Regions from separate parts of the Kitasatospora sp. NA04385 genome, predicted to be linked through region 1. Evidence: riboswitches for the same ligand, from Rfam matches in the RefSeq annotation. Region 1 holds a riboswitch; the other holds the start of a gene.
What was found. A riboswitch is a leader RNA that binds a small molecule or an ion and turns the genes downstream of it on or off. The one in region 1 is predicted to bind cyclic di-AMP.
Positions count from the first base shown of each region.

Region 2: it holds a riboswitch for cyclic di-AMP, as region 1 does, so the genes downstream of both, HUT16_RS11305 (M23 family metallopeptidase) here and HUT16_RS39300 (transglycosylase family protein) in region 1, are expected to answer to the same signal.

Region 1 covers NZ_CP054919.1:4,809,647-4,815,312, forward strand. Annotated here, with positions in the region: gene HUT16_RS21555 (MazG family protein) at 1-740, shown strand, start outside; gene HUT16_RS39295 (SDR family NAD(P)-dependent oxidoreductase) at 771-1,190, opposite strand; gene HUT16_RS21565 (cytochrome P450) at 1,347-2,591, shown strand; cyclic di-AMP (ydaO/yuaA leader) riboswitch at 2,824-3,022, shown strand; gene HUT16_RS39300 (transglycosylase family protein) at 3,026-3,754, shown strand; gene eno (phosphopyruvate hydratase) at 4,056-5,345, shown strand; gene HUT16_RS21580 (septum formation initiator family protein) at 5,495-5,666, shown strand, end outside.
Region 2 covers NZ_CP054919.1:2,590,918-2,596,583, reverse strand. Annotated here, with positions in the region: gene HUT16_RS11320 (GNAT family N-acetyltransferase) at 1-980, opposite strand, end outside; gene HUT16_RS11315 (PP2C family protein-serine/threonine phosphatase) at 1,142-2,353, shown strand; gene HUT16_RS11310 (hypothetical protein) at 2,810-3,004, shown strand; cyclic di-AMP (ydaO/yuaA leader) riboswitch at 3,372-3,525, shown strand; gene HUT16_RS11305 (M23 family metallopeptidase) at 3,531-4,562, shown strand; tRNA gene HUT16_RS11300 (tRNA-Gly) at 4,677-4,750, opposite strand; tRNA gene HUT16_RS11295 (tRNA-Pro) at 4,902-4,975, shown strand; gene tig (trigger factor) at 5,188-5,666, shown strand, end outside.

The DNA.
Region 1 (5,666 bases):
GCCTGACCGACGCGCTGGCCCGGATCGCCGTCGAGGAGGCCGGCGAGCACCCGGAGATCGAGGTGCTGCCCGGCTCGTACGACCTGCCGGGGGCCCGGCTGCTCGACCTGGTCGCGGTGATGGACCGGCTGCGCTCGCCCGGCGGCTGCCCGTGGGACGCCGAGCAGACCCACGAGAGCCTGGTGAAGTACCTGGTCGAGGAGGCGTTCGAGCTGGTCGAGGCGATCGAGGAGGGCGACCGGGAGACCCTGCGCGAGGAGCTCGGCGACGTGCTGCTCCAGGTGTTCTTCCACTCGCGGATCGCCGAGGAGGACGCCGCGGACCCGTTCTCGATCGACGACGTCGCGGGCGACATCGTGGAGAAGCTGACGTACCGCCACCCGCACGTGTTCGGCGACGTGAGCGTGACCGGCTCCGCCGAGACCGAGGCCAACTGGGAGCAGCTGAAGGCGGCGGAGAAGCAGCGCGAGTCGGTGCTCGACGGCGTGCCCTCCGGCCTGCCCGCGCTGGCGTACGCGGCCAAACTGGTCTCCCGGGTGCGCCGGGCGCACTTCACCGGCGTGCCGGACGCGCCGTACGAGCTGCCCGCCGAACTGACCGCGCAGTCCGCGGGCGAGCTGCTGCTGGCCGTCGCGCAGCGGGCGCACGACCGGGGCGTGGACGTGGACGCGGCGCTGCGCGCGGCGGCCCGCCGCTACCGCGCGGCGGTCCGGACGGCGGAGGGGCTGCCGGCGGAGTAGCCCGGGGGAGCGGTCGCCCGGGGAGCGGCCTCAGCCGGCCAGCGGGACGTCGGTGACCGGGCGGCGCTGGGCCGGGACGACCTCGCCGATGGCCTCGCCGACCAGGGCGAGGACCTCGGCCAGCGGGTCGAGGTGGCCGGGCAGGTCGGCGAGCTGGACGATCCGCTCGCCGTCCGGGCCCGCCACCGCGAACAGGTCGATCGGGCCGAGGTGCTTGACGGCGGTGGCGACCAGCGCGGCGACGTCCGCGGGGTGGTGGATGTCGCCGGAGACGCCGACCACCGGGCAGCCGGGACGGTCGAGCTCGGCGGCCAGGTCCTCGGCGACGCCCGGGCGCAGGTCCGCGACCAGCAGGCCGGCGGCGCCGGCGGCGGAGAACCGGCGGGCCAGGTCGGCCCCCGAACCCCCGTCGAGCACCGCGATGACCACCACTGCACCGGCTACTCGCATGGCCTGCTCCCCTTTCAGAGCGCGCACCCGTGGTCGGCCCGCACGCCGCCCACGGTGGTTATCGGAGGATCGTAGGCTCGCCCCGACGCTCCGCAACAGGGATTACCCACCAGGTGACCAGACTCACGCGACGGCGCTTCCCGATACGGTCAAGACATGCCAGACCAGCCCCACGCCCCCCAGCCGCCCCTGTTCACCTGGGAGTTCGCCGCCGACCCCTACCCGGCGTACGCCTGGCTGCGGGAGCACGCGCCGGTGCACCGCACTACCCTGCCGAGCGGGGTCGACGCCTGGCTGGTCACCCGCTACGCGGACGCCCGGCAGGCCCTGGCGGACGCCCGGCTCTCCAAGAACCCGGCGCACCACAGCGAGCAGGCCCACCGCAGCGGCCGGGTCGGCATCCCCGGCGAGCGGCAGGCCGACCTGATGACCCACCTGCTGAACATCGACCCGCCCGACCACACCCGGCTGCGCCGGCTGGTCTCCAAGGCGTTCACCCCGCGCCGGGTGGCCGAGTTCGAACCGCGGGTGCGGGAGATCACCGACCGGCTGATCGACTCCTTCGCCGGCCGCGGCGAGGCCGACCTGATCCACGAGTTCGCCTTCCCGCTCCCCATCTACGCGATCTGCGACCTGCTCGGCGTCCCCGCCGAGGACCAGGACGACCTGCGCGACTGGGCGGGCATGATGATCCGCCACACCGGCGGCAAGCGGGGAGGCGTGGGCCGCGCGGTCAAGCAGATCCGCGGCTACCTGGCCGACCTGATCCACCGCAAGCGCGCCGACCTCGGCGACGACCTGATCTCCGGCCTGATCCGGGCCGGCGACCACGGCGAGCACCTGAGCGAGAACGAGGCCGCGGCGATGGCCTTCATCCTGCTCTTCGCCGGGTTCGAAACCACGATCAATTTGATTGGTAATGGGCTTCATGCCCTACTTTGCAACCCGGACCAGCGCGCGCTGCTCCAGCAGTCGCTGGGGCGCGGCGAGACGGCCCTGCTGGAGACCGGCGTCGAGGAACTGCTGCGCTACGACGGCCCGGTGGAGCTGGCGACCTGGCGGTTCGCCACCGCGCCGCTGACCATCGGCGGGGTGGACGTCCCGGTCGGCGACCCGGTGCTGGTGGTGCTGGCCGCGGCCGACCGCGACCCGGCCCGGTTCTCCGCCGAGAACACGCTCGACCTGGCCCGCTCGGACAACCCGCACCTGGGTTTCGGTCACGGCATCCACTACTGCATCGGCGCCCCGCTGGCCCGGCTTGAGGGGCAGAGCGCGATCGGCAGCCTACTGACCAGGCTTCCGGACCTCCGGCCGGCGGCCGATCCGGCCGAGCTGCGCTGGCGGGGCGGGCTGATCATGCGCGGTCTGCGCGACCTCCCGGTCTCCTTCACGCCCCGCTGACGCCGTTTCGACACCCGCGACACGCCGTACCGCTGGGCCGACGACGCGCCGGGGCGGGGGCGCGCGTCGCACTCCTGCTCGGAACGAATCCGGACATACCTGGATCGTTCGTGTACGTGAAAAGGGGATCCGTAATTTCGGCGTGATCATGGTGATATGAGCTTGTGATTGCTCGTCAGCTTTGCTTACTCTCCGACATGCCCGCAGCTGCGGGCCCCGATCGCGGCACGCCGAGTCCTGTCCGCCGCGTCCTCGGGCCACCTACCAGGTACCGGACAGGAGCGGGGGAACCAGTGTGAACGCCGTAGTCCCAACGGCTTGGGGTGAAGCCGCCGAGCAGCGGGCGCAACCGCGTCCGAACCGTCCGGCGGCCGGGCCAGCCTCCCGGTCCGAACCCGACAGCTCACCTCGCAGGCGTGCGGAGAGGATGTCCCGTGCTGTTCGCCAACACCCCTCGCCACCGCCGTAGTACCAAGGCCGAGAAGGTCATCGCCGCCGCCGGCGTGGCCTCGGTCGGCCTGGCCCTCCCCCTGCTCGCCGCCACCGGAGCGGCAGCTGCGTCAGCCGACACCTGGGACCGCGTGGCCCAGTGCGAGAGCGGCGGCAACTGGAGCATCAACACCGGGAACAGCTTCTACGGCGGCCTGCAGTTCACCTCCTCCACCTGGCGCGCCTTCGGCGGCGGCCAGTACGCGGCCCGCGCCGACCTGGCCAGCCGCTCCCAGCAGATCGCGGTGGCCGAGCGGGTGCTCGCCTCCCAGGGCCCCGGCGCCTGGCCGGTCTGCTCCAAGCGGGCCGGACTCACCAAGGGCGGCGCGCCCGCCGACACCTCCGAGGACACCGCCTCGCGCTCCCAGGAGCGCCCGAGCCCGCCCCAGCAGCCGAAGGGCTCGCCGTCGAAGAAGCCGGCCGAGCCCGCCGCCGAGCCCCAGGCCGCCGCCGAACCCCAGGCCGCCGCCGAACCCCAGGCCGCCCCGCAGAACGACGCCGCCCCGCAGCTCCCGGCCGCCGGCGGCTACACCGTCCGGGACGGCGACACGCTCTCCGGCATCGCCGCCGCGCAGAACGTCTCCGGCGGCTGGGAGCGGATCTACCGGGCCAACCAGGGGCTGATCGGCGCCGACCCCGACCTGATCCTGCCCGGTCAGGTGCTCTCGCTCTGATCCCGCTCCGACCCCTGTCCGGACGGTGTTCCGGCATGCGGGACGCGCACGGCCGGCGGCCTGACGAGGCCCCGCCGCCGCCCTGACGAGGGCCGCGTCCCCTGACTCCCCGTCCGCTCCCGGCGCGCGCCCGGCAGTTCGCGCCGCCGGGAGCGGTGGAGCGGCCGTCAAACAGGTGAACTACCGATGAGTAGCCGGGCCACACCGTGAGACGGGGCCCGGCCGGGCGTGGCCGCGCGGCGCTGTGCGGCTAGGCTCTGGTCGTAACGACCACACATCCGCTTCCGCTAGGAGATGCCTCGTGCCGTCCATTGATGTCGTCGTAGCCCGTGAGATCCTCGACTCCCGCGGCAACCCCACGGTCGAGGTCGAGGTCGGTCTCGACGACGGCAGCACCGGTCGCGCGGCTGTCCCGTCGGGCGCCTCCACCGGTGCCTTCGAGGCCCTGGAGCTCCGTGACGGCGACAAGAGCCGCTACTTCGGCAAGGGCGTCGAGAAGGCCGTCCTCGCCGTGATCGAGCAGATCGGCCCCGAGCTGGTCGGCTACGACGCCACCGAGCAGCGCCTGATCGACCAGGCCATGCTCGACCTGGACGCCACCCCGGACAAGTCCTCGCTCGGCGCCAACGCCATCCTGGGCGTCTCGCTCGCCGTGGCGCACGCCGCCTCCGAGGCCAGCGACCTGCCGCTGTTCCGCTACCTGGGCGGCCCGAACGCCCACGTGCTGCCCGTCCCGATGATGAACATCCTCAACGGCGGCTCGCACGCGGACTCCAACGTCGACATCCAGGAGTTCATGATCGCCCCGATCGGCGCGGAGTCCTTCTCCGAGGCCGTCCGCTGGGGCGTCGAGGTCTACCACACCCTCAAGGGCGTGCTGAAGGAGCGCGGGCTCTCCACCGGCCTGGGCGACGAGGGCGGCTTCGCCCCGAACCTGGACTCCAACCGCGAGGCCCTCGACCTCATCACCGAGGCGATCAAGAAGGCCGGCTACACCCCGGGCAAGGACGTCGCGCTCGCCCTGGACGTCGCCGCCTCCGAGTTCTTCGAGGACGGCGCCTACCAGTTCGAGGGCAAGGCGCTCTCCTCCGCCGACCTGATCGCGTACTACGCCGAGCTGGTCGCCGACTACCCGCTGGTCTCCATCGAGGACCCGCTGGACGAGTCGGACTGGGACGGCTGGAAGGCCATCACCGACGCGATCGGCGACAAGGTCCAGCTGGTCGGCGACGACCTGTTCGTCACCAACCCGGAGCGCCTGCGCAAGGGCATCGAGACCGGCACCGCCAACGCGCTGCTGGTGAAGGTCAACCAGATCGGCTCGCTGACCGAGACCCTGGACGCCGTCGAGCTGGCCCAGCGCAACGGCTACCGCTGCATGATGTCGCACCGCTCCGGCGAGACCGAGGACGTCACCATCGCCGACCTCGCCGTCGCCACCAACTGCGGCCAGATCAAGACCGGCGCCCCGGCCCGCTCCGAGCGCGTCGCCAAGTACAACCAGCTGCTGCGCATCGAGGAGATCCTCGACGACGCCGCCGAGTACGCGGGCCGCTCCGCGTTCCCGCGGTTCCGCTCTGCGGACAAGTAAGCACAGCCGCTCCGCGGACAAGTAGGCACAGCCGCCCCGCGGACAAGTAAGCGCAGCAGGGCTGAACTACCGCTTGATGTGACCGGTGCCCCGGTCCCCACCGCGTAGGGTGGGGCCGGGGCACCGGCATGCGCAGGAGGGGCGAGCAGATGGCCAAGTGGAGGATTCCCGGGTTGGCGGCGCGACCGCGCTTCACCAGCCGGGCCACCGTGCTGGTGCTCGTGCTGTGCTCACTGGTGGCGATACTCGCCTACCCGGCCCGGCAGTACATCGCCCAGCGCGGCGAGATCGCCGCCCAGCGGGCCAAGGCCGAGCACGCCC
Region 2 (5,666 bases), 2.2 Mb from region 1:
AGGTCCACCCCCACCGGGTAGCCGCGCGCCGCCAGCGCGGCCGGCAGGTCCACCAGCCGCACGTACATCCCGTCCACGATCCGCGGCACCAGGTGCCGGACGTCCGACACCAGGTGCAGCAGCGCGTCGTCCACCGGCAGGTTGGGCGCCTCCACCCGCTCGGTCAGGTCCAGGTCCAGCAGGAACTCCCACAGCCGGGCCGCCACCCAGGGCTCGGCCCCCTGCACCACCCGCACCCGCACCACCCCGGCCGCGCCCCGGTCGGTCCACTCCGACTTCACCGCGTACCGGGCGTAGCCCAGCAGTTCACCGCTAGCCGCGTCCTCGGCCAGCACGCACTGCAGCGGGGAGAAGCCGCCCCGGTCGGCCGGCGCGTCCAGCACCGCCACCTCCTCCCAACCCGGCCGCCGCAGCAGCGTGCCCGGCCGGGCGGCGGCCAGGGCGGCGTACAACTCCTCGCAGCGCGGCAGTTCGGCCACCGGGTCGGCCAGCCGCAGCACCACCTCGCCGTCCCGCTCCGGGGTGCGCACCCGCACCCTGCCGCGCAGCATCGACACCGCGGTCTTCCGGGTGGCCGGCCCGTACCCGAACCGCCCGTAGATCACCGGCTCGGAGGCGGTCAGCACCGCCAGCGGCTCCCCGGCCGCCCGCACGTCGTCCAACTGGCGGCGCATCAGCGCGCTCAGCGCACCCCGCCGCCGGTGGGTCGGCAGCACGCCCACCGCGGCCACCCCCGCCGCCGGGAGCACCGCCCCGCCCGGCACCACCAGCCGGAAGTCGAACGAGGTCGTCCCGCCCACCGGCCGGCCGGCCGCGCAGGCCACCAGCGTGCGCTCCACGTCGATCAGCCGCCGCCACAACTCCCGGGCCTCCGGCGCCTCCTCGCCACCGCCGAAGGCCACCTCCACGTTCCGGTACCAGGTCTCCCACTCCTCGTCGCGCAGCGGCCGGACGGTCAGTTCGGGGTGTCGAATCGTCATGGGGCCTGCCTACCAGCCGGATCGGGGCCCGGCGAGCGAATAACCGCCCCGCGCCCGACGTGTCCCGGGCGGCCGAAACCCGCCGGGCGTGCCACCTCCGCTGCACCCGGTGCCACCCGGCCCGTCGACGCGGGCACCGGCGGTGGATAAGGTCGGTCCCCATGGCCGGCAGCGCGCGTCCCAGTGCGACGGGCCGGGGCGGCCCGCCGTCCCGCGAACCCGTGACGGCCCGGCTGCGCGCGGCGCTGTACCGGGCCCGGCGCAGGCTGCGCCGCACCGGCGTCGACTACTTCCGCGGCGACGGCGCCGACTGGTGGGCGTTCGCCGCGCTCGCCCTGGCCGTCCCGCTGCTGGTGCTGCTCAACGTCGCCGTCCCCGACTGGGCCCCGCCCACCGCCCTGGTCCTGCCGATCCTGGCCGGCGCGCTGCTGCTGCGCCCCGGCACCCTGGTGCTGCTGTACGCCGCCGCGGCCGCCGGCCTGATCACCGAGTCCGTGGTGCACACCGGGGAGCAGGTGGCCAGCGAGCGCCCCGAGGCGTACACCCACGGCGTCACCCCCGGCGCCGCCCTGGTGGTCGGCGCGGTCGGCGTCGCCGGGCTGCTGGTCGCCCAGTTCCGCCGCCGGATCGGCGTGCCCTGGCGCGGCGGCTCCACCATGCTGTTCGACCTGCGCGAGCGGATCCGGGTGCAGGGCCGCGTCCCGCGGCTGCCCGACGGCTGGCACACCGACACCGCGCTGCGCCCGGCCGGCGGCCAGTCCTTCTCCGGCGACTTCATGGTCGCCGCCCGCACCGGCCCCGGCGGCCGGGTGCTCGAAGTCGTCCTCGCCGACGTCTCCGGCAAGGGCATGGACGCGGGCAGCCGCGCCCTGCTGCTCTCCGGCGCCTTCGGCGGACTCCTCGGCTCGCTGCCCGCCCACGACTTCCTGCCCGCCGCCAACGGCTACCTGCTGCGCCAGGACTGGGCCGAGGGCTTCGCCACCGCCGCGCACCTGGTCCTCGACCTGGACACCGGCGAGTACGAGCTCCTCTCGGCCGGCCACCTCCCCGGCATGCACCGCCTCGCCGGGGCCGGCCACTGGGAGGTCAAGGAGGCCGAGGGGCCGCTGCTCGGTGTCTACGACGGCGCCAAGTTCGAAGGCGTGCGCGGTACTTTGGGCCCCGGCGACGTGCTGATGCTGTGCACCGACGGCATGGTGGAGATCCCCGGCCGGGACTTGGACGAGGGCATGGACCGGCTGATGGGCGAGGCCGACCGGCTGGTCGCCACCACCCCGGTGGCCGGGCGCTCGGGGGCGGCGGTCCGGCTGATCGACAGCGTCGCCAAGCACGTCAACGACGACCGCGCGGTGCTGCTGGTCTGGCGCCGCTGAACGTCACCGGGCGCCGCCGGGCGCCGCGGGCCGGGGCCCGTGCGCGGGCGCCGCGCCCCGGGCCGCCGCCGGTGGCGGGAGTGCACGAAGGGTGAGCAGGAAGTGCCCACGGAGTGTCAAACCAGGGCGTTGATCTTCGGCCAATTCCACTGGCATACCCGGTCGGTGGGCGGATGCCCGGTCTGCCTGCCGCTTTGCCGCCCCGGCCGTGGCGGACCGCATCCCACCGACGGCCCGTCAGGACCCGTCCGCTATCGTCACGGTCGGCGGAAATCAGCCCCAGCACCCGGGTTGGGGCCCCGGGTGACTGGGCAAGTCCTTTACGCACTCCGCACGAGCGACCACACTGAGTCCGGATGGAGTGGTGGGGACACGGGGGGCACGGGCCGGTTTCCGCCTGGAGCCGTCGCCGGTTCCGACCCGAATCCCCGCCACGAATCGAGGAAGTGAGTCCCGGTGGCCTTCTCCGTCTCCGCCCTGGTCCTGTTCGGCATCATCGTCGCCATCTTCATCCGCAACAAGCAGTTGAAGACCGGTCACGCGATCATGGCGGCGCTATTCGGCTTCATGCTCAGCCAGTCGAACATGGCATCCCCGATCACCCAGTTCCTCCAGTCCGTCTCCAAGGCGATCTCCGGCATCGCGGGCTGACTCGCCCGACCCCGGAGCGCACGTTCCGACGGACGGGAGACGCCCCCGGCCGTCGCAGAGTCCTGCCCGCGGGTGACCAGGGTCACCCGCCGCGTCACGCGGGGTCGGCGCCCGGACGCGCACGGTGGCCGAAGTCGCCCACCGTACATGGTTCGTGGGCGCACGGTCATGATCCCGTACGCGCACCGCAGCCCCCCGACGGCACAGCGTGACCTGGCGGACCGTCAGCCCCCTCCCGAGCCCGGGAACGGGGCCTACCGGCGCTTGCCAGCTCCGTGAGCCGTGGGTTTTGCTTCCTCCGCAGCCCGGACATCGGCCGGGTGGGCCACCGAGCGGAACGCCTAGTCCTGCCGCCGTTCGGTGCCGACCAGACACCACGCCACGGCAGGAGCGGGGGAACCACAGGTAGTACGCCGGGCCCGGAACGCACGGGAACGGCTCGGGGTGAAGCCGCGGAGAACGCGGCCGGGCAACTCTCGCCCGAACCCGACAGCTCACCTCGTAGGCGTCGGAGAGGAACAGCTTCATGTCCGCTCAGGGCAAGCACCGCAAGCCGCGCCTGGCCACCGTCGCCCGCATCGCCATCGCCGTCGGCGTCGCCGGCGCCGCGGTCGGCCTCCCGGCCACCGCCGCCTCCGCGCACGGCACCACCGACCAGCACGACGGCGGCCGCTCGTGGGCCAGCGTCTCGGTCGACGCCACCCCCGTCGCCGACCACGGCGCCGCCTCCTCGGCCGCCGCCGAGTCCTACCGGGTCGCCGCCGGCGACACCCTCTCCAAGATCGCCGACGCGAAGAACGTCGACGGCGGCTGGGAGAAGCTCTACCAGGACAACCGCTCGGTCATCGGCGGCAACCCGAACCTGATCTACCCGGGCCAGCAGCTGACCGTCAACGGCAAGGCCGCGACGGGCTCCGCCACCACCTCCTCGGACGCCGCGGCCCCCGCCGCCGCCCCGAAGACCTCGGCCAAGTCGAGCACCGGCACCGAGAAGACCCAGGCCCAGGAGTCGACCTCCTCGTCGTCGAGCGCGAAGTCCTCGACCGCGAAGTCCTCGACCGCCAAGTCGTCGACCGCGAAGTCGTCGACCGCCACCACCTCCACCACCACCTCCACCACCACCGGCGGCAGCAGCTCCTCCGCGAGCTCCTCCTCCGGCTACGTCGCCCCCGCGCCGGGCAGCGTCACCACCGGTTACAAGGTGGCGGGCTCCAGCTGGTCCAGCGGCTACCACACCGGCATCGACTTCCCGGTCGCCACCGGCACCAGCCTCAAGGCGATCGCCAACGGCACCGTGGTCTCGGCCGGCAACGGCGGCGCCTACGGCAACCAGGTCGTCATCAAGCTCGCCGACGGCAAGTACGCCCAGTACGCGCACCTCTCCTCGATCTCCGTCTCGGCCGGCCAGTCCGTGACCGCGGGCCAGCAGATCGGCCTGTCCGGTGCCACCGGCAACGTGACCGGCCCGCACCTGCACTTCGAGATCCGCACCACCCCGGACTACGGCTCCGACATCGACCCGGTCGCCTACCTGGCGGCCCACGGCGTCAACGTCTGATCCCCGGCACCACCCCCGAAGGCCCCGCGATCCGCTGCGCGGGGCCTTCGGGCCGTTCCGGGGCGGGAACGGCGACGGCCCCGGCCGCTGGTGCGGTCGGGGCCGTCGGCCTCGTGGAGCGGGTGACGAGAATCGAACTCGCGTGACCAGTTTGGAAGACTGGGGCTCTACCATTGAGCTACACCCGCACAGGAGCGTCCGTCGCCACCGCGAGGGTGGTGAGGACTGGCTCAGCGTACCTGGTCGGGTCGGTGGATTGCACACTCCTTCGCCGTTGTCGGCTCGCCGATATCGCCCCGGTCGGGGGCGGGCCGACGTGTACTCTTCTGCTCGGCACCACGGGGTGTGGCGCAGGTTGGTAGCGCGTCCGCTTTGGGAGCGGAAGGCCGTCGGTTCGAATCCGGTCACCCCGACCGTGTGCGGCAGGGTCTCGTCGGAGGGCGGGGCCCTGTTGTCGTTCCGGCACCCCGTGCGGCCCCGTGCGGGGCCGCCCCCGGTCCGGCCCCGGTGCCGGGCACAGTCGCTTTCGTGGTACCGGTAGGATGGACCGCTGGCGGTAGTACGGACAGCAATGCAGCCCCAACCGCCTATCGCCCTGACCGCAAGCCCCCTAGGAGACCCAACCGTGAAGAGCGCCGTCGAGACTCTGAACCCGACCCGGGTTCGACTCACCGTCGAGGTGCCCTTCGAGGAGCTCAAGCCCAGCCTCGACGCGGCGTACAAGAAGATCAACCAGCAGGTCACCGTTCCGGGCTTCCGCAAGGGCAAGATCCCGAACAAGGTGATCGACCAGCGCTTCGGTCGTGGCGCGGTGCTGGAGGAGGCCGTCAACGACGCGCTTCCGCGCTTCTACACGCAGGCCGTCGACGAGGGCCAGATCGACGTCCTGGGCCAGCCCGACATCACCGAGATCGAGGGTGTCGAGAACCTGGCCGACGGCGGTGACCTCAAGTTCACCGCCGAGGTCGACGTGCGCCCCGAGGTCACCCTGCCCGAGTTCGCCGAGATCGCGGTCGTGGTCGACCCGATCGAGGTCGGCGACGAGGACGTCGAGAAGTCCCTGGAGCAGCTGCGCGAGCGGTTCGCCTCCGTGAAGGACGTCGA